DNA from 2 places in the Blautia sp. JLR.GB0024 genome. Region 1 is predicted to be linked to the other one. Evidence: predicted binding sites of a transcription regulator. Region 1 holds the regulator's gene; the other holds the start of a gene.
The links. Region 1 encodes Rex, which represses fermentation and respiration genes when NADH is low (regulators of the CRP and FNR family bind a similar motif). Its sites were predicted from a motif close to ATTGTTAANTANTTAACAAT; they were not measured.
Positions count from the first base shown of each region.

Region 2: the regulator Rex is predicted to act here: its motif matches at 7,429-7,448, upstream of serC (3-phosphoserine/phosphohydroxythreonine transaminase).

Region 1 is NZ_JBANBF010000001.1:688,499-698,244, reverse strand. It holds gene alr (alanine racemase) at 1-783, opposite strand, end outside; gene V8Q34_RS03145 (NAD(P)H-hydrate dehydratase) at 780-2,282, opposite strand; gene V8Q34_RS03140 (redox-sensing transcriptional repressor Rex) at 2,382-3,026, opposite strand; gene abc-f (ribosomal protection-like ABC-F family protein) at 3,199-5,106, shown strand; gene V8Q34_RS03130 (ABC transporter permease subunit) at 5,170-5,967, opposite strand; gene V8Q34_RS03125 (ABC transporter ATP-binding protein) at 5,964-6,863, opposite strand; gene V8Q34_RS03120 (TetR/AcrR family transcriptional regulator) at 6,850-7,509, opposite strand; gene V8Q34_RS03115 (NADP-dependent isocitrate dehydrogenase) at 7,678-8,889, opposite strand; gene V8Q34_RS03110 (GntR family transcriptional regulator) at 8,876-9,574, opposite strand; gene V8Q34_RS03105 (2-isopropylmalate synthase) at 9,603-9,746, opposite strand, start outside.
Region 2 is NZ_JBANBF010000006.1:161,350-171,095, reverse strand. It holds gene V8Q34_RS15480 (YfjI family protein) at 1-384, shown strand, start outside; gene V8Q34_RS15475 (hypothetical protein) at 454-594, shown strand; gene V8Q34_RS15470 (hypothetical protein) at 939-1,448, shown strand; gene V8Q34_RS15465 (hypothetical protein) at 1,456-2,307, shown strand; tRNA gene V8Q34_RS15460 (tRNA-Gly) at 2,486-2,556, opposite strand; gene leuB (3-isopropylmalate dehydrogenase) at 2,877-3,959, shown strand; gene ilvD (dihydroxy-acid dehydratase) at 4,007-5,674, shown strand; gene ilvB (biosynthetic-type acetolactate synthase large subunit) at 5,713-7,398, shown strand; gene serC (3-phosphoserine/phosphohydroxythreonine transaminase) at 7,552-8,634, shown strand; gene V8Q34_RS15435 (phosphoglycerate dehydrogenase) at 8,637-9,746, shown strand, end outside.

The DNA of each region.
Region 1 (9,746 bases):
TTCCACTGTCTTTATGTATACAACTCTGCTTTTGAGAGCCATAACCGGTTTTAAAGGCACCGGCTCCTTTTCCACCTGGTCGGATGGATACAGGCCGTACAGAATAATGCCTGCCCTCACTGCATCCATGTTCGCCTCGGGAATACGGATGATGCCTGCGCTGTTGGAACAGTGCTTCAGAGGCACATGCAGCCCCTTCTCCTCCAGTGCATGGACAAATTTCAGGTATCTCTCAAGCTGCACATACGCCGGTTCCCTGTCCGTCTCATCGGCTCTGGCAAAATGTGTGAACAGACCTTCTACTTCAAGGCCGGGCATCTCTGCGATCTTCAGAATCTCCGGTACATCATGCTGTAAGTCGCGATAGCCGATACGGGTCATGCCTGTATCCAGCTTAATATGTATCTTTACTGTTTTGTTCAGCCGCTTTGCCGTGTCCGATAAATCCTCAGCCATCTTACCGGTAAAAACGGTTGGACGGAAATCGTTCTTGATAATCGTCTCGTAATCTTCCAGGAAGGTATATCCAAGGATCAGAACAGGCTTTTTGATGCCGCCCTCCCGAAGAGCAAGTCCCTCTTCCACACAGGCCACTGCAAATCCCCAAATATAGGGCAGTGATTCTATGTGTTCGGCAATGGGAAGCGCTCCGTGTCCATAGCCGTCCGCTTTGAGTACGGCTATGATCTTCGTGTCCTCATGGATATTCTTCTTCATATTTTCCAGATTATAGGAAACCGCATCCAAATCTATGGAAACGTAAATCCTGTTTGGTGTCTTCATAAAACTGCTCCTCTTTTCTTCAAGATCTCCGCTGTCTGTGTAATGATATCCCCGGCAATCATGCTGTACTCACCTTTTTGGGCGGCGGCCATATCCCCTGCCATACCGTGGAAATAAACGCCGAGAGCTGCCGCCTCCCTGGCTGAAAGTCCCTGGGACAAAAATCCCATGAGGATGCCAAAGAGCACGTCCCCGCTTCCCGCTGTTGCCATACCGCTGTTGCCGGAGGTGTTGATAAATATCTCCTCGCCGCCGTCGGAAATGACGGTACGTGAATCTTTACACACGACTGTCAGGTGATATTTCCCGGCAAAACGTTTTGTCAGGTAAAGAGGCGCTTCCTTCCACTCCTCCACAGATACCCCGGAGATTCTGGAAAACTCACCCAGATGCGGTGTCACAAGGACCGGTGCCGGATACTGGGACAGCACTTCCATTCTGCCGGCCAGCAGATTCAGGCCGTCCGCGTCGATCAGCAGAGGTTTTCTGCCCTCCGCCAGTATGGTATACAAAATATCTTCCGCCTGCTGTCCTGTGCCGAGTCCCGGTCCTACCCCGATCACATCAGCCCATGCAAGCCCTTCCCGGATCTGTTCTTTTCGGATCTCTTCATCGTCATAAAAGCTGTACATGGCCTCCGGCAGCATTGTGGTCAGTGCCTGACGGTTCTCTTCCCTGGTATGTACCTTTATCATGCCTGCGCCGGCCCTAAGAGCCGCACAGGCGGAGAGATATGCCGCGCCGCTTATATCCCGGCTGCCGGCTGCCAGGAATATTTTCCCGAAAGTTCCTTTGTTCCCGTCCGGCTTTCTCGCCGGAATCCGGCACAGATCCTTCTCCTCACAGCTCTGTATGGACAGTTCAAAATCATTCTGAGGCAGCCTGTAGATTCCGATATCAGCCGTCCTTACCTTGCCCGCGCAGGATGCGCCCGGGTAGAATAAAAGACCTGCCTTCTCATAAGCAAAGGTGACTGTCACATCAGACTTCACTGCGCAGCCCAGCACTTTCCCCGTATCAGCACTGATACCTGATGGAATGTCCACTGCCATGACCTTTGCCCCTGACCGGTTCAGAGCTTCGATGGTGTCCCTGTATTTTCCGCCCACTTCCCTGGACAGACCTACACCAAAGACAGCATCTACTATAGTAGTATATTCAGCAGGTACTGCATTCTTGACAAAGGATATATGATAATTTTCTGCAATTTTCACTTGCTTTCTCATTTCTTCTGTATAATGGTCCTTTTTTCCAAGTATACAGATATCTGCCGAGACACCTGTCATATGGAGCATACGGGCCACCGCTACGCCGTCCGCACCGTTATTTCCGGTACCGCAGAGCACCAGAACTCTTTTCAAAGGAAAATTTTCCTCCCGAAGTGCCTGACAGACACTCAGAGCTGCCCGCTCCATAAGTACCAGGGAGGGAATCCCAATCTCGTGGATCGTGTATTCATCCAATAGCTTCATCTGTCCGCCGGTTACGATTTGTTTCATATCATACACTCCTCTCTTATTCCGGTATGAATCAGGGACGTCTGTCAAACCTTCCTGCAGAGCAAAAGGCCGCCGCAAAAATTCCGCAGCAGCCTTTTCTTACTTTTTATGTTCGGTCACATAACAATTCAGGTTATAAGACAATCGCATGAGGCTCTCAGAAAGGTGTACATTTTCCACGATGACATCCTCCGGGACCTCCAGATCCAGATGTGCGAAATTCCAGATGGCTTTGATTCCGTTTTCCACCAGCAGGTTGGCTGTCTCCTCCGCGTTATTCTTAGGCAGAGTCAGCGCTGCGATCTGAACATCATTATCCTTCAGATACTGGGGAAGTTCATCCATCATAAGAATTTCGTTCCCACGGATAGAGATACCTTTCAGAACCGGATTCACATCAAATATACCCACCACTTTAAATCCGCGCTTTTCAAACTGTACATAATTGGCCAGTGCCTGTCCCAGATTGCCGGCTCCGATGATGATCATGTTGTGGGTCCTGTCGAGCCCCAGAATCTTGGCGATCTCTGTGTACAGGTACTGCACATTATAGCCGTATCCCTGCTGCCCGAATCCTCCGAAATTGTTCAGGTCCTGGCGGATCTGGGATGCGGTCACGCGCATCTTGCTGCTCAGCTCGTTTGAGGAAATACGTTCCACACCATCTTCCAAAAGTTCTCCTAAATATCTGTAATATCGGGGAAGTCTTCTGATGACTGCTTTCGATATGCATTTTTCGTCCACGACTTTACCCTCCTTATGTCTAAGTTTTCTGTTTCATATAGGAATATTATATATAATTGTTAAAATAAAGTCAAATACAATTCCAGTTATTGTTGTTTTTATCTGTTGTCAAATTCTGAATTTCCGATATAATAGGAAGGGTGAACCAAAAGATAAAGGAGATTCGTATAAAATGATACTGGCATGTCAAAACATTGAAAAATCGTTCGGAGGCATGAATCTGATCCATGATGCCTCCTTCCATATAGAAGAACGCGAAAAAGCCGCCCTGGTGGGCATCAACGGAGCAGGAAAATCCACACTGCTGCGCATCATCATGCAGGAGATTCCCGCGGACAGCGGAGAGGTAATCTTATCAAGGGGCAGGACCATCGGCTATCTGGCCCAGCATCAGGAGTTGGACAGCGCGCTCACCATCTATGACTCTCTGCTCCAGGTCAAACAGCATATTCTGGATATGGAGCTCCATATGCGCAGAACCGAAAAACAGATGAAGCACGCCCAAGGGGAGGAGCTGGACCGCCTGATGGAGACGTATTCCCGGCTGACCCATGAGTTTGAGATGGAGAACGGCTATGCGTATAAAAGTGAGCTTGTGGGCGTACTGAAGGGACTCGGCTTTCCGGAGAGTGACTTTGAAAAAGAAATCTCCACCCTGTCAGGAGGCCAGAAAACCCGTGTGGCCCTTGGCCGCCTGCTGCTGTCAAAACCGGATATCATCCTTCTGGATGAGCCTACCAACCATCTGGATATGGACTCTATCTCCTGGCTGGAGACGTACCTTTTGAATTATCCGGGAGCTGTCCTTATCGTATCCCACGACCGGTATTTTCTGGACAGGATCGTGACCAAGGTGATTGATATTGACAACGGAAAGGTAAGCTCCTTCAGCGGAAACTATTCCGCCTACAGTGAGAAAAAGGCCCAGCTTCGCAGAGATGCCTACCAGGCCTACCTCAATCAGCAGCAGGAGATCAAACACCAGGAGGAAGTCATTGCCAAATTAAAGCAGTTCAACCGGGAAAAGTCCATTAAGCGGGCTGAAAGCCGGGAAAAGATGCTGGATAAGATTGAAGTCATAGAAAAACCGACTGAGGTAAACGCGTCCATGCGTATTTACCTGAAGCCCCGCATAGAGAGCGGCATGGATGTGCTGACCGTGGAACATCTCTCTAAATCCTTTCCCTCCCTCCCGCTGTTTTCTGATTTGAACTTTTCCATCAAACGCGGGGAGCGTGTGGCCATCATCGGGAATAACGGAACCGGAAAAACGACGATACTCAAAATACTGAACGAGCTGGTCTCGGCCGACGCCGGCGTCTTCCATCTGGGAAGTAAAGTACACATCGGCTACTATGATCAGGAGCACCACGTGCTGCATATGGAGAAAACCATCTTCCAGGAGATTTCGGATGATTTTCCAAAGCTCACCAACACGGAGATCCGCAATCTTCTGGCTGCCTTTCTCTTTACCGGGGATGATGTCTTTAAGAAGATCGCATCCTTAAGCGGCGGGGAACGGGGTCGCGTATCCCTGGCAAAGCTCATGCTCTCAGAAGCCAATTTCCTGATCCTGGATGAGCCTACCAACCATCTTGACATTATGTCAAAGGAAATCCTGGAGGAGGCCCTGCGCAATTATACGGGTACGGTGCTGTATGTATCCCATGACCGTTACTTTATCAACCGTACCGCCACCAGGATCCTGGAGCTGACCAACCAGAGTATGGTAAACTATATCGGCAACTATGATTATTACATGGAGAAAAGGGAGGAGCTCACCCGCATCTATGCGCCGGGCCTTGAGGAGGAACAGGCTGCGGAATCCGTATCCGCCACGAAACTGGACTGGAAACAGCGCAAAGAAGAACAGGCACGCCAGAGAAAGCGTGAAAATGATCTGAAGAAGACAGAGGCAGAGATTGAACGCCTGGAAACCAGGGACAAAGAGATCGACAGTGAGATGGAAAAGCCTGAGGTTGCCGTCAATGTGGCTGAATGCGTCCGGCTTGCCAATGAAAAAGCTGAGATCGCAGAAAAGCTGGAAGAACTGTATGAAAAATGGGAAGAGCTGGCATAATGCCTGCTCCTCCCGTTTTTTATATCCGGCTGCTATCCCTTCGGCCGTCTGCGATTCCATCTCTTACAAAGGCAGATCCCGTTTGCTGAACCGTATGATCCCGATTCCCATAAGCAGGATTCCTGCCAGATATAAAATGCCGCACATGATCCACGCCTTCCCGTCACCTGCAGCCAGCCCGTCAATGTCAAAGAGGGTTATGGGGGTGGCGTATTTTACTTTCTCGAACTTATCCCCCACCTGTGATATCATCTGCAGGAGAATGGAATATACCACCACGGTTGTGCTGACCGCGGAGGAAGTCTTTGTCTCATTGCTGCAGCAGGATGCACAGAAACATGTCCCGCCGAAAAATACAAGGATACCCAATAATCCCACATTGATCCGAAGGAAGGCACCTGTCTCCATCTCTCCCGGAAAAAGCGCCTCACTGAAAGCAAGAATCAGGCAGGTCACATATACCACCATGACAACCAGGCAGGTCAGCATGAAGACACACTGAGTCAGCATGATCTTCCAGCGTTTCTGTGGTACTGCCAGCAGGTAGGCCATGGAACCGTTATCTACATATCTGGATACCAGTCTGTTGGATAGGATAATGATAAATACCCCGGGGAAGGCCACATACAGCATTCCGTATAAATATCCGGATACAAATTCCAGCAGCGTCTGGCCCACGTCAGCCATGCCGAATGCCGCAAACAAATCCGGCATACTGTCAGCCATCATTTTCAGGCTGTCTCCCATCTCGGGGTTAAACATCATGGTGATCATACTTCCGTATACACTGAGCACTGCAAGAAAAATGACGAGCAGCAGCCAGTTGGATTTGATCTCTTTTTTAAACAGTGTAGCATTCATGATTTTGCTGCCCCCTCTCCGTAAAAATGCATGAAGAACTCTTCCAGGCTCTGTGTGCGCACGTCGAAATCCGTGACCGTATAGGCGCCTGCTTTTTTGATAAAGGCATCCAGGTTTTTTCCAACCTTGGCCGTTACCGTTTTACTGCCGGGCTGATAGACTGCCTCCGGGAATGCGGCAGCGAATGCCTCTGCCATATCCGCCTCCCGGAAGGTGATATCGATCACCTTCTGCCGCCCCTCTTTCAGTTTCTCCATCTCCTCCACTGCAACCAGCCGTCCGTCTCGGATAATGGCAGCGCGGTCACAGGTGCGCTCAATTTCCTCAAACATATGGGAAGACATCAAAATGGTCTTTCCCTTTTTCTTCTCGGAAAGGATCAGCTCCACAAAACGGTTCTGCATCAGAGGGTCCAGCCCGCTGGTGGGTTCATCCAGGATCAGGATGCTGGCCAGCGGGTTCATAAAGGCACAGACGATTCCTATCTTCTGCTTCATGCCCTTTGACATTTTCTTCAGTTTGCCGGACGCGTTCAAGTCAAACATCTTCATCAGTTCCTGTGCCCGGCCCATATCTCTCATATTTTTCATTTTAGCCACAAAGCGGATAAACTCCATCCCTGTCATGGAATCAATAAAAGCGATCTCTCCCGGCAGATACCCAAGAGATGTCTGGATCTTATCCGACTCTTTGAAGCAGTCCATATCCAGAATGGACAGTCTGCCCTTATCCGGTTTGATGAATCCCATCAACTGCCGGATCGTGGTTGTCTTACCGGCACCGTTTGGTCCTAAAAACCCCAGTACCTCTCCCTGTTTTACAGAAAAACTAACATCAAAAACGCCGCGGTTCTGCCCATAGTCTTTCGTAATATGACTGATTTCAATCACGTTCATTTTTTTGCCTCCTTCCAACCATTTCGGTTAGATACTCTTCTTTGTATGCGATCCGCTTCAGCATTTCTGACCATTTTCTGAATTGACGCATCAATTCATCCGCATCCACCGTATCGGTATAAAACATTCTCTGGTGCAGATATCCGTCAGTGAGCCAGAGAAGCATGTTCAGTATTTCTTTGGGATCTATGTCCTCCCTGAATTTAGTCATATCCACATTCTTGAAATAATCCACGAACATGGTATCCATCTGGTTTTTCATAAAAGAGTTCATATCTTCCGATACGTCCTCCCTGGATGTAAAAAATGCCCGGACACTGAACTCCATAAGAAAGGGAAAACTGGAGAGGATACGGGCTTTTTTGTCTGCTGCATAGGCCAGCAGCTCAAAATAATCCGTTATTTCAAAAAAGTGCCGGTCTAAAAGGCGCGGTCCTACCTTCTCCATGACATACTCAAATATGTACATATACAGCTCTTTCTTATTTTTAAAATAGTAAAACAGCAGCCCTTTTGAGATGCCTGCCTTTGCAGCGATCAGGTCTGTGGATGCCCGTTTGTATTCATTGGTGCCAAACACTTCCAGTGCTGCATTGACAACCGCGTTCTTCTTCTCTTCTGAGAGACTGCTAAGTCTGTCCTCCATCCTGTGCCTCCTTTAATGCTTTACCGATTCGGTTAATACCCATTATAAGAAATTGACTAAATTTTTCAACCCCTGCCCGAGACTTTTTTTCACAAATAATAAGTCCATGTAAGCAGGGACTTGTTTCTCTCTCTTACATGGACTTTTAAATCAGCAGACGCTTATTTTTTACGCGTATAAAACATCCAGATTCTTCCTTACAGCCAGGATAAACTCACGGCTGTTCAATACAGAAGGATTCTTAATTGACGTGATGAGTGCAAGGTCTTTTGTCATCTCTCCCTTTTCGATAGTAGTGAGAGTGGCCTGTTCCAGCCGGTCGGCAAACAGGCAGAGGTCTGTATTTCCATCCAGCTCCCCGCGTTTTCTCAAAGATCCGGACCAGGCAAAGATGGTAGCCACGGAGTTGGTGGAAGTCTCTTCCCCTTTTAAATGTTTGTAATAGTGGCGCTGTACGGTTCCGTGTGCAGCTTCATACTCAAAATATCCGTGAGGGGATACCAGCACGGATGTCATCATAGCCAGAGAGCCGAAAGCGGAGGATACCATATCACTCATAACATCCCCGTCATAGTTCTTGCAGGCCCAGATAAAGCCGCCTTCGGCTTTCATCACACGTGCCACCGCGTCGTCGATCAGTGTATAGAAATATGTAATACCGGCCTTTTCAAAGGCATCCTTATATTCTTTCTCATAGATGTCCTGGAAAATATCCTTGAAGGTATGGTCATACTTTTTGGAAATGGTGTCCTTGGTGGAGAACCACAGATCCTGTTTTGTGGAGAGCGCATATTCAAAGCAGCTTCTGGCAAAGCTCTCAATGGAATCATTTAAGTTGTGCATTCCCTGTGCCACCCCGGCACCTGTGAAGTTATGCACCAGTTCTCTTGTCTCTGTTCCGTCAGCCGCGGTATATACAAGCTCCACCCTGCCCGGTCCGGGAATGACCATCTCTGTGTTTTTATAGACATCCCCGTAGGCATGTCTTGCCAGAGTGATGGGTTTCTTCCAGTTCTTTACACAGGGCTCGATTCCTTTTACCACAATAGGCGCCCTGAAAACCGTACCGTCCAGCATGGAACGAATGGTGCCGTTGGGACTTTTATACATTTCCTTTAAGTGATACTCGTCCATTCTGGCCGCGTTCGGGGTGATGGTGGCACATTTTACCGCTACTTTGTATTTCTTTGTGGCATTGGCCGCATCCACTGTCACCTGGTCGCCGGTCTCATTTCTGTACTCCAGTCCCAGATCATAATACTCTGTGTTCAGTTCCACATATGGCGCAAGCAGATCCTCTTTGATCATTTTCCAGAGGATCCTTGTCATCTCATCCCCATCCATTTCCACCAGAGGTGTTGTCATTTTAATTTTTTCCATTGTTGTCGTTCTCCTTTCCGTATTCTTCCCGCAGAATTTCTTCCAGATTAAAATGTTTCAGATTCTCAACTGTATTAAATATGTGTCTTGCAGCTACCTGTTCCGCCAGATCCGCGTTTTTGCTCTTTATGGCTTCCAGAATCTCTGTGTGCTCACTGCCTGATTTATTCAGACGCATGCGGTTCATAATGGATACCTGCCGCACACGCTGTACATATTGATGAAAATCAGACAGTGTGTGGGAAAGCATCCGGCTGCCGGACGCCTCATAGAGCAGCTTATGGAACTTGCCGTCCATTTCGCAGACCTGCTCATAGTGTTCTTTCTTTGCATGATAGTCTGACAGGACAATGGCCTCCTCCATGGCTTCCAGCTGTTCCGGTGTTATATTCTCCACGGCCATCCGGGCACAGAGCCCTTCCAGCCGGGAGCGGATCAAATAAATATCAGTCACATCCCTTGCGGATATCCCGTTGACAAAGGCTCCTTTGTTTGGCACCAGGCGTACCAGGCCCTCCAGTTCCAACTGCCGGATGGCTTCCCGGACCGGAGTTCTGCTGACTCCCAGCTCTTTCCCTATGGTACATTCCACCAATTCGTCTCCCTGCTGGTAACGGCCTTTCAGAATATCTGAACGGATCTTGTCAAACACCTGGCCCCTCAGGGACTTTTCTCTACCTGCCATTTTGCTTCCTTCCTCACATGTCATTGCCTTATAAGGTTATATTTAATCTTGCGCAGCTCTCCTCGATCACGGATATCAGCTCCTCATCCGTCAGGACAGTCACGCGTCCCTCCTCGTACTGGGCATCCACCCATGCCTTTACCATCTGCACCAGTTCGCTGTTCTTCTGCAC
Region 2 (9,746 bases), on a different contig from region 1:
AAAGTCAGCGGTCAGACTATGGGCAATGCTGTAGAAATAGGCAGGTATTTCCGGACCCATGCCAGGGCAGCATTCAATATCATGGGTTTAACGGATTCACCGGAAGTCAAAGACGCTAAATACATTATGAGACGTATAGATTCTACCGGAAAAATGGAAATGAAACTGAGAGATCTGTATAAATTGTGCTGTGACAGAAAAGGTATGGAGAAAAAAGAAGGAATGATTCCCGGGTTAAGGTGTTTGACAGAACATGGCTACATACGCATTCAGAAATCTTGTCTCACCTCTCAAAACCCCCAAAACCTCCAAAAAGGAGGCAGACCGTCGGAAATTGTATATAAAAATCCGGAATATGCCAGATGGAAGGAGAAAAATGTGTGAATGATCAAGCTTTAGATTGTATTTGCGGATATGTCACAAAAATATCAGAGAACAGGGAGGTTGTAAAACATGATCAAGATTAAAATATCTTACCAAAATGCCCAGGAACTTCATACCGTGCTCAGACTGTTGCACCCGGTCATTAAGTCCTGTAAATTGGCGAAAGAACAGAGGGGGGAATATAAGAAGGCATACGTGATCTTGAAATGATACGCTAACCCGGCTTTGGTCTTGTATCGAGAAAAAGTATGAAAAGATGCCGGAAATCATTAAAAATATAAAGGTTTTACTTGCATATATTTGTTTGATGTGATATAATAGTTTTAGAACAGATAGAATAATAAAAGTACCCCAGCAGTTCATCTCTTTTCTGCTGGAAGTCTTGTATAAGGCGTGGGAACAGCTAAAGCCGCAATATGCGATTATAGCCGTTCCCACGCTTATTTATTTGTTCACTCCTTTCCTTAGGGAACATCTATTCACCCGGACGGGCAGCGGGGCATATCTGTCTGATGGTAAAATAGTCCACTGGACGTTAAACAGGAAGGAAAAATATGGAAGAAAGCATGAATGATGCAGAACAGAGTACCCAGGCTGAAAATATGGGGAATGAATCAGAAGTACAGGGAACTGCCAGGGAAGGCGGCGGAAAAGAGCAGAAACTGTTCACACAGGAAGAAGTGAACGGATTTGTTCAGTCCAGGATAGCCAGGATGAAGGGGCAGATCAACAAAGAAGCCCAGGCAGAGTATGACCGGAAGCTTGCAGAACTGCAGGCAAGGGAAATGAAGCTGATGGTAAAGGAAAAGCTGGACGAACGGGGAATGTCCCGTGAGCTGGCAGATATTATCAACTGTACGGATGAAGAGGATTTAAACTGTAAATTAGACAAATTATACGAAATATATGGAAAAAATGACAAAACAGACCAGGAGCCTGCATCCGGTTTTCGTGCGATACCCTCCAAGAATTTAAAAGTGGGGTGCGTTCCGGAGGGAACCGGAGCTTTTCACACCGGTACAGATCCGGTAAGACAGGCTATGGGGCTTAACAGAAAGGAATGATGGATAAATGGCAATTGATTTAGTAACACAATATCTGCCTTATGTAGATGAATTATTTTCAACAGAGAGCAAAAAATCCCTGCTGACGAATCAGGACTTATCCTGGACAGGGGCACATACAATCAAGGTTTATAAGGTGACAACCGCATCTATGAATGATTACGGGCGCTCCGGCCCGAAGGAGGGAGAATGGTCAAGGTACGGCAGAGTGCAGGGACTGGATGCCACTACGGAAGAATTTACGCTGAAAAATGACAGATCTTTTACCTTTGCCATTGATAAGCTGGATAAGGATGAAACCAGTGACCAGCTGGCAGCAGCGTCTGCTCTTGCTCGGCAGGTGCGGGAAGTCGTGATTCCGGAAGTTGATACTTATGTATATGGAGTTATGACAACAAAGGCGGGGCATAAGCCTGCAGCTGTGGCGCTGACAGCAGACAATATCTATACGGAGATCATCAAGGCCAGTAATGCTCTGGACAATTCTGAAGTGCCGGAAACAGGCCGTGTGCTGCTGGTGACTCCTGACACTTATCTTCTTATGAAACAGTGCAGGGATATCACAATGGAGACAGATATTGGCAGTGATATGAGATTACGCGGTGTTATTGGCAATCTGGACGGGGCGGTAGTGATCAAAGTTCCGTCTAAAAGACTTCCAAAAGGATTTGGTTTTATGCTGGCCCATCCGGTGGCTACCGTAGCTCCTACCAAATTGGAAGATTACAAGACACATCAGGACCCGCCTGGTATCAGCGGCGAACTGATAGAAGGCCGCATCTGTTACGATGCTTTTGTTTTAGAAAATAAAGCAGAAGCTATTTATTATCAGGAACAGACTGCAGCAGCAAAAAGTTAAACAGATGCCCCGGGCTTTCCAAAGCGGATTGTCTGGGGCATTTTGTGCGTGATAGCCGCCCGGTTCCGTGTCTGTGAAGAGATAGAGGTTTTGATGCAGAATGATTACCATATGCTTACCGGCGAAAAACAATAAATGCCGAAATCACTGTCTATACAGTAATTTCGACATTTTTATAAGCAGATAACGGGAATCGAACCCGCCTCTCCAGCTTGGGAAGCTGGCGTTCTACCGATGAACTATATCTGCATACATGTATAATTGAGGAACCTGAACATTTCCAGGCATGCACCAGCCTGCGCGTGTTCCTCCGGGATATTCATATGTGTGAACCGAGACACCGCAGATACGGGCGTAACCGCACTCCTCCCGGAACTGATGCGTTGAAAATATTATAATCCAAATTATTTTTATTTGCAAGAGGGTTTTTAAACTGTTATAGCTTATATAACGAAAAAGAATAGCAGACTGCCTTATTATGCCTTGAAATATAAGCGAAAAAGGATTATCATAATTAAAATACTATAATGCGATAACATACGACAACTGTACGACAGGAGGAGAATCTCATGAACTATAAAATTGCATTGATACCGGGTGACGGAATCGGACCGGAGATTGTGGCAGAGGCCAAAAAAGTGCTGGATAAGGTCTGTGAAACATACGGACACAGTTTTTCCTATGAGGAAGTGCTGCTGGGCGGGGCATCTATTGATGTACACGGTGTACCGCTGACAGAGGAGGCTGTGGAGACGGCAAAGGCTTCTGACGCAGTGCTGATGGGTTCCATCGGAGGGGATGCCAAGACTTCTCCCTGGTATAAACTGGAGCCGTCAAAACGCCCTGAGGCAGGACTTTTAGCTATCAGAAAAGCCCTGAATCTGTTTGCCAATCTGCGCCCGGCGTATCTGTATGATGAGCTGAAAGGTGCCTGCCCCCTGAAAGAGGAAGTCATCGGAGACGGATTTGACATGATCATTGTCAGGGAGCTGACCGGAGGCCTGTATTTCGGTGAGAGAAAGACTGTGGAGGAAAACGGTGTAACTACAGCCGTTGACACACTTACATATAATGAAAATGAAATCCGCAGAATCGCTGTCAAGGCATTTGATATTGCCATGAAGAGAAGCAAAAAAGTTACAAGCGTGGACAAAGCCAATGTACTGGACTCCTCCAGACTCTGGAGAAAAGTAGTGGAAGAGGTGGCAAAGAACTATCCGGAAGTGACACTGGAACACATGCTGGTAGATAACTGCGCTATGCAGCTTGTCCATAACCCGGGTCAGTTTGACGTGATCCTCACAGAGAACATGTTCGGCGACATTCTGTCTGATGAGGCCAGCATGGTGACAGGTTCCATCGGAATGCTCTCATCAGCCAGCTTAAATGAGACAAAATTCGGCCTTTATGAACCAAGCCACGGTTCAGCGCCTGACATTGCGGGAAAAGGCATCGCCAATCCCCTGGCAACCATTCTGTCTGCGGCTATGATGCTGCGCTATTCCCTGGACCTGGACAAAGAGGCAGATGCCGTGGAGGCAGCCGTACAGAAAGTCCTCACAGAGGGATACCGCACAGTGGATATTATGGCAGACGGTATGAAGCAGGTGGGAACCAAAGAGATGGGAGATTTGATCGCAGAGCGGATCTGAGATTGGAATGAGATAGATAACGGACAATAGAAAGGATTGTGAATGATATGAGAAGTGATGCAGTAAAAACAGGTATGCAGCAGGCACCGCACCGTTCCCTGTTCAATGCCCTGGGAATGACAAAAGAGGAACTGGAACGGCCGTTGGTAGGTATTGTGAGTTCCTACAATGAGATCGTGCCGGGTCACATGAATCTGGACAAAATCGTGGATGCCGTAAAATTAGGTGTTGCTATGGCAGGCGGAACGCCCATTATGTTTCCGGCTATTGCTGTCTGCGACGGCATTGCCATGGGACATACGGGAATGAAGTATTCCCTGGTGACAAGGGATCTGATCGCGGATTCCACAGAGGCTATGGCTATGGCCCATCAGTTTGACGCCCTGGTCATGGTGCCAAACTGTGATAAGAACGTGCCGGGACTTCTGATGGCAGCAGCCAGGATCAATGTCCCCACTGTATTTGTGAGCGGCGGCCCCATGCTGGCAGGCCGTGTGCATGGCCAGAAGAGAAGTCTCTCCTCCATGTTTGAGGCCGTGGGCTCCTACAGCGCAGGAACCATGACAGCGGAGGAAGTGGAAGAATTTGAAAATAAAGTCTGCCCCACCTGCGGCTCCTGCTCCGGCATGTACACTGCCAACAGCATGAACTGTCTGACAGAGGTGCTGGGCATGGGATTAAAAGGAAACGGCACTATTCCGGCTGTATATTCCGAGAGAATCAAGCTTGCAAAACACGCGGGCATGCAGGTAATGGAAATGTACAGACAGAACATCCGTCCAAGGGATATCATGACAAAAGACGCCATCATGAATGCCCTGACCGTGGATATGGCACTCGGATGTTCTACCAACAGTATGCTGCATTTGCCGGCAATTGCCCATGAGATCGGATGGGATTTTGATATTACATTTGCAAATGAAGTGAGCGCAAAGACACCGAACCTGTGCCATCTGGCACCGGCAGGCCCCACCTACATAGAAGACTTGAATGAGGCCGGCGGCGTGTATGCGGTCATGAATGAACTGACCAAAAAAGATCTGCTGAACCTGGACTGCATGACAGTGACAGGAAAGACAGTGGGTGAAAATATCAAGAACTGTGTAAACAGAAATCCGGAGGTGATCCGCCCTGTAGAAAATCCTTACAGCCAGACCGGCGGCCTTGCGGTTCTCACAGGCAACCTGGCTCCGGACGGCGGCGTGGTAAAACGCTCCGCGGTCTGTGAGGAGATGATGGTACATGAAGGCCCTGCAAGGGTATTTGAGTGCGAGGAGGATGCCATTGACGCCATTAAGGGCGGTAAGATCGTGGCAGGCGATGTGGTTGTGATACGCTATGAGGGACCAAAAGGCGGCCCGGGTATGAGAGAGATGTTAAACCCCACTTCCGCCATTGCAGGTATGGGACTCGGCTCCAGCGTGGCACTGATCACGGACGGACGTTTCTCCGGTGCATCCCGCGGAGCTTCCATCGGACATATTTCCCCGGAAGCAGCCGTAGGCGGCCCCATTGCCCTTGTTAAGGAGGGAGATACCATCCGCATCAATATTCCGGAAAACAAACTGGAACTGGCCGTATCGGATGAGGAGCTGGCAAGGAGAAAGGCTGAGTGGCAGCCAAGAGAGCCTAAGGTGAACACAGGATACCTGGCACGCTATGCGGCTATGGTGACCAGCGGTAACAGAGGGGCTGTTCTGGAAATCCAGAAATAAAAAGAAAAAGAAAAGATAACGGTTGGGAGGATTTCAATATGCAGTTGACAGGAGCAGAAATAGTAATCGAATGTTTAAAAGAGCAGGGTGTAGATACCGTTTTCGGTTATCCGGGCGGAACGATTCTGAACATTTATGATGAGTTATATAAACACAGCAATGAGATTCATCACGTACTCACATCCCATGAGCAGGGTGCAGCCCATGCAGCGGACGGCTATGCCCGTTCCACAGGGAAAGTGGGTGTGTGTTTTGCAACCAGCGGCCCCGGCGCCACCAACCTGGTAACAGGTATTGCCACAGCACATATGGATTCTGTGCCTGTGGTTGCCATCACCTGTAACGTAGGTGTTCCTCTTCTGGGAAAAGACAGCTTCCAGGAGGTAGATATCGCAGGTGTGGTTATGCCGATCACAAAACACAGCTTTATCGTAAAAGACGTGAAAAAGCTGGCGAAGACCATCCGTCGTGCTTTTGTCATTGCAAAGAGCGGACGGCCCGGCCCTGTCCTTGTGGATATCACCAAGGATGTGACTGCAGCCAAGACAGAATTTGAAACTACAGTGCCAAAGCCGGTGAAACCCTATGTGGCTGAGATTGAAGAAGCGGATCTGGCTAAAGCAGCAGATATGATCCGGGAGGCAAAACGTCCCTTTATCTTTGTGGGCGGCGGAGCCATCGCGTCCAACGCCTGGGAGGAGCTGCGCACACTTGCACACAAGATCCAGGCTCCTGTGACCGATTCCCTTATGGGAAAAGGCGCATTTTCCGGCGAGGATGAGCTGTATACCGGTATGCTGGGGATGCACGGAACCAAAGCCTCCAATCTGGGTGTGACAAAATGTGACCTGCTGATCACCGTGGGTGCCAGATTCAGTGACCGTGTGACCGGCAATACCAGAAACTTTGCCAGAAATGCGAAGGTGATCCAGATAGATGTGGATGCAGCGGAGATCAATAAAAATGTGCTGGTTGACTGCAGCGTTGTGGGTGACGCCAGAGAAGTTCTGAAACGCCTGAATGATATGCTGGAGCAGAAAGAACATAAAGAGTGGCTGGGATACATAGAGGAGCTGAAAGAAAAATATCCTCTGCGCTACAACCAGGAGGGCTTAAGCGGTCCTGCCATTATCGAGGAGATCTACCGCCAGACAAAAGGCGATGCCATAATTGTAACAGAGGTGGGTCAGCACCAGATGTGGGCTGCCCAGTATTACAAATATAAAACACCCCGCACCTTCCTGTCCTCCGGCGGCCTGGGAACCATGGGCTACGGCCTTGGGGCAGCCATCGGCGCCAAGATGGGCAATCCGGACAAGGTGGTCATCAATGTGGCAGGAGACGGCTGTTTCCGTATGAACATGAATGAGATCGCAACAGCCACCAGAAATGATGTACCTCTTATCCAAGTGGTCATCAATAACCAGGTGCTGGGAATGGTACGTCAGTGGCAGACGCTGTTCTATGAGGGCAGATATTCTAATACAGTATTAAAAGACAAAGTTGATTTTGTCAAACTGGCAGAGGCCATGGGAGCAGTAGGTATCCGCGTGACCACAAAAGAGGAGCTGCAGGAAGCCCTTGCAAAAGCCATCCGGTTAAATACAACGGTGGTTCTGGACTGCATGATCGACAGTGATGATAAGGTATTCCCAATGGTACCGGCAGGGGCCAACATTGAGGATGCGTTCGACGAGGAAGACCTGAAAGCAAAACAGAAATAATATGTCTTTTGTAGAAAGACAAATGTTTTTATTGACAATAATATAACAAAGAGGTAGAATACTTCTTGTCAAGCAATTTATGCCACGTGTCCCCAGAGGGGGCATGTGGCGTAACCGTTTTGAAGAGTAAATCAACAGAGGAGGAAACAACAAGTGAGCAGAGTTTATAACTTTTCAGCAGGACCGGCTGTTCTGCCGGAGGAAGTGCTGCGGGAAGCGGCAGAAGAGATGCTGGATTATAAAGGAACAGGCATGTCTGTTATGGAGATGAGCCACCGTTCCAAAGCATTCGAGGATATCATACATACTGCGGAGGCAGATTTGAGAGAGCTGCTGCATATTCCGGATAACTATAAAGTATTATTTCTGCAGGGCGGTGCCCATCAGCAGTTTGCCATGATCCCCATGAACCTGATGAAAAACAAAGTGGCTGACTACATCGTAACAGGCCAGTGGGCGAAAAAAGCATGGCAGGAGGCACAGAAGTACGGGACAGCCAACAAGATCGCGTCCTCTGAGGATAAAACTTTTTCCTACATTCCGGACTGTTCCGACCTTCCCATCAGCCCGGATGCGGATTACGTGTACATCTGCGAGAACAATACGATATACGGAACAAAATTTAAAACACTGCCGGACACAAAGGGCAAGACCCTGGTGGCGGACGTTTCCTCCTGTTTCCTCTCCGAACCGATGGACGTGGAGAAATACGGTATTATTTACGGCGGCGCGCAGAAGAATATCGGCCCTGCAGGTGTGGTGATCGCCATCATCCGTGAGGATCTGATCACAGAGGATGTGCTTCCGGGAACACCGACCATGCTGACCTATAAGACACATGCGGACGCGGAGTCCTTATACAATACACCAAACTGCTACGGCATTTACATGTGCGGCAAGGTATTTCAGTGGCTGAAAAAACAGGGCGGCCTGAAAGCCATGAAAGAGCACAATGAGAAAAAAGCAAAGATCCTGTATGATTTCCTGGATGAGAGCGTAATGTTCAAAGGTACCGTGGAACCGGCTTCCCGTTCCCTTATGAATGTTCCCTTTGTCACAGGAGATAAGGATTTGGATGCGAAATTTATCAAAGAGGCCCAGGCGGCAGGCTTTGTGAATCTGAAAGGCCACAGAAGCGTAGGCGGCATGCGTGCCAGCATTTACAATGCCATGCCCATAGAGGGCGTGGAGGCTCTGGTTGCCTTTATGAAAAAATTTGAAAAGGAGAATGCTTGATCATGTACAGATATCACTGTTTAAATCCCATTTCCAGCGTAGGACTGGAGCATTTCCCGGCAAAATACGAGAGCACGGACAATATGTCTGATGCGGATGCCGTGCTGGTGAGAAGTGCAAACATGCATGAGATGGAGCTTCCGAAGAATGTGGTTGCCATTGCCAGAGCAGGTGCCGGCGTCAACAATATTCCGCTGGAAGAGTGCGCAAAGGACGGCGTGGTAGTCTTCAACACACCGGGAGCAAATGCCAATGGTGTAAAGGAGATGGTCATTGCCGGAATGCTGCTGGCATCCAGGGATATAGTGGGCGGTATCGAGTGGCTGGAGCACCAGGAAGCCACAGAGGATATCGGAAAGCTGGCTGAAAAGAAGAAAAAACAGTTTGCCGGCTGTGAGATCAGCGGCAGAAAGCTGGGTATCATCGGTCTTGGCGCCATCGGTGTAAAAGTGGCAAATGCCGCGGTACATCTGGGAATGGAAGTCTATGGATATGACCCCTTCATCTCCGTGGATGCTGCGTGGAACCTTTCCAGAAGCATTCACCACATCAATGACCTGAACGTGATCTACAAGGAATGCGATTATATCACCATCCACGTGCCGCTGATGGAATCCACAAGAAAGATGATCGGCGCGGATGAGATCGCCCAGATGAAAGAGGGCGTGGTTATCCTGAACTTCGCAAGAGATCTTCTGGTGGATGAGGAAGCTCTGGCGGAGGCCCTGAAAGAGGGAAAAGTGAAAAAATACGTGACAGACTTTGCCAACCCTCTTGTGACCAGTACCCCGAATACCCTGGTAACTCCTCATCTGGGAGCATCCACAGAGGAATCCGAGGACAACTGTGCTGTCATGGCTGTCAGACAGCTCATGGACTATCTGGAAAACGGAAATATCAAGAATTCCGTAAACTATCCGGATTGTGATACAGGGGCCTGTGTGGACGTGGGAAGAGTGACGATCAACCACAAAAATATTCCGAACATGATCAGCCAGTTCACAAAAGTGCTGGGTGATGCAGGCGTGAATATCTCCAACATGACCAACAAGAGTAAAGGCGACTTCGCCTATACCATGATCGACGTTTCCACACCGATTTCCGGAGACGTG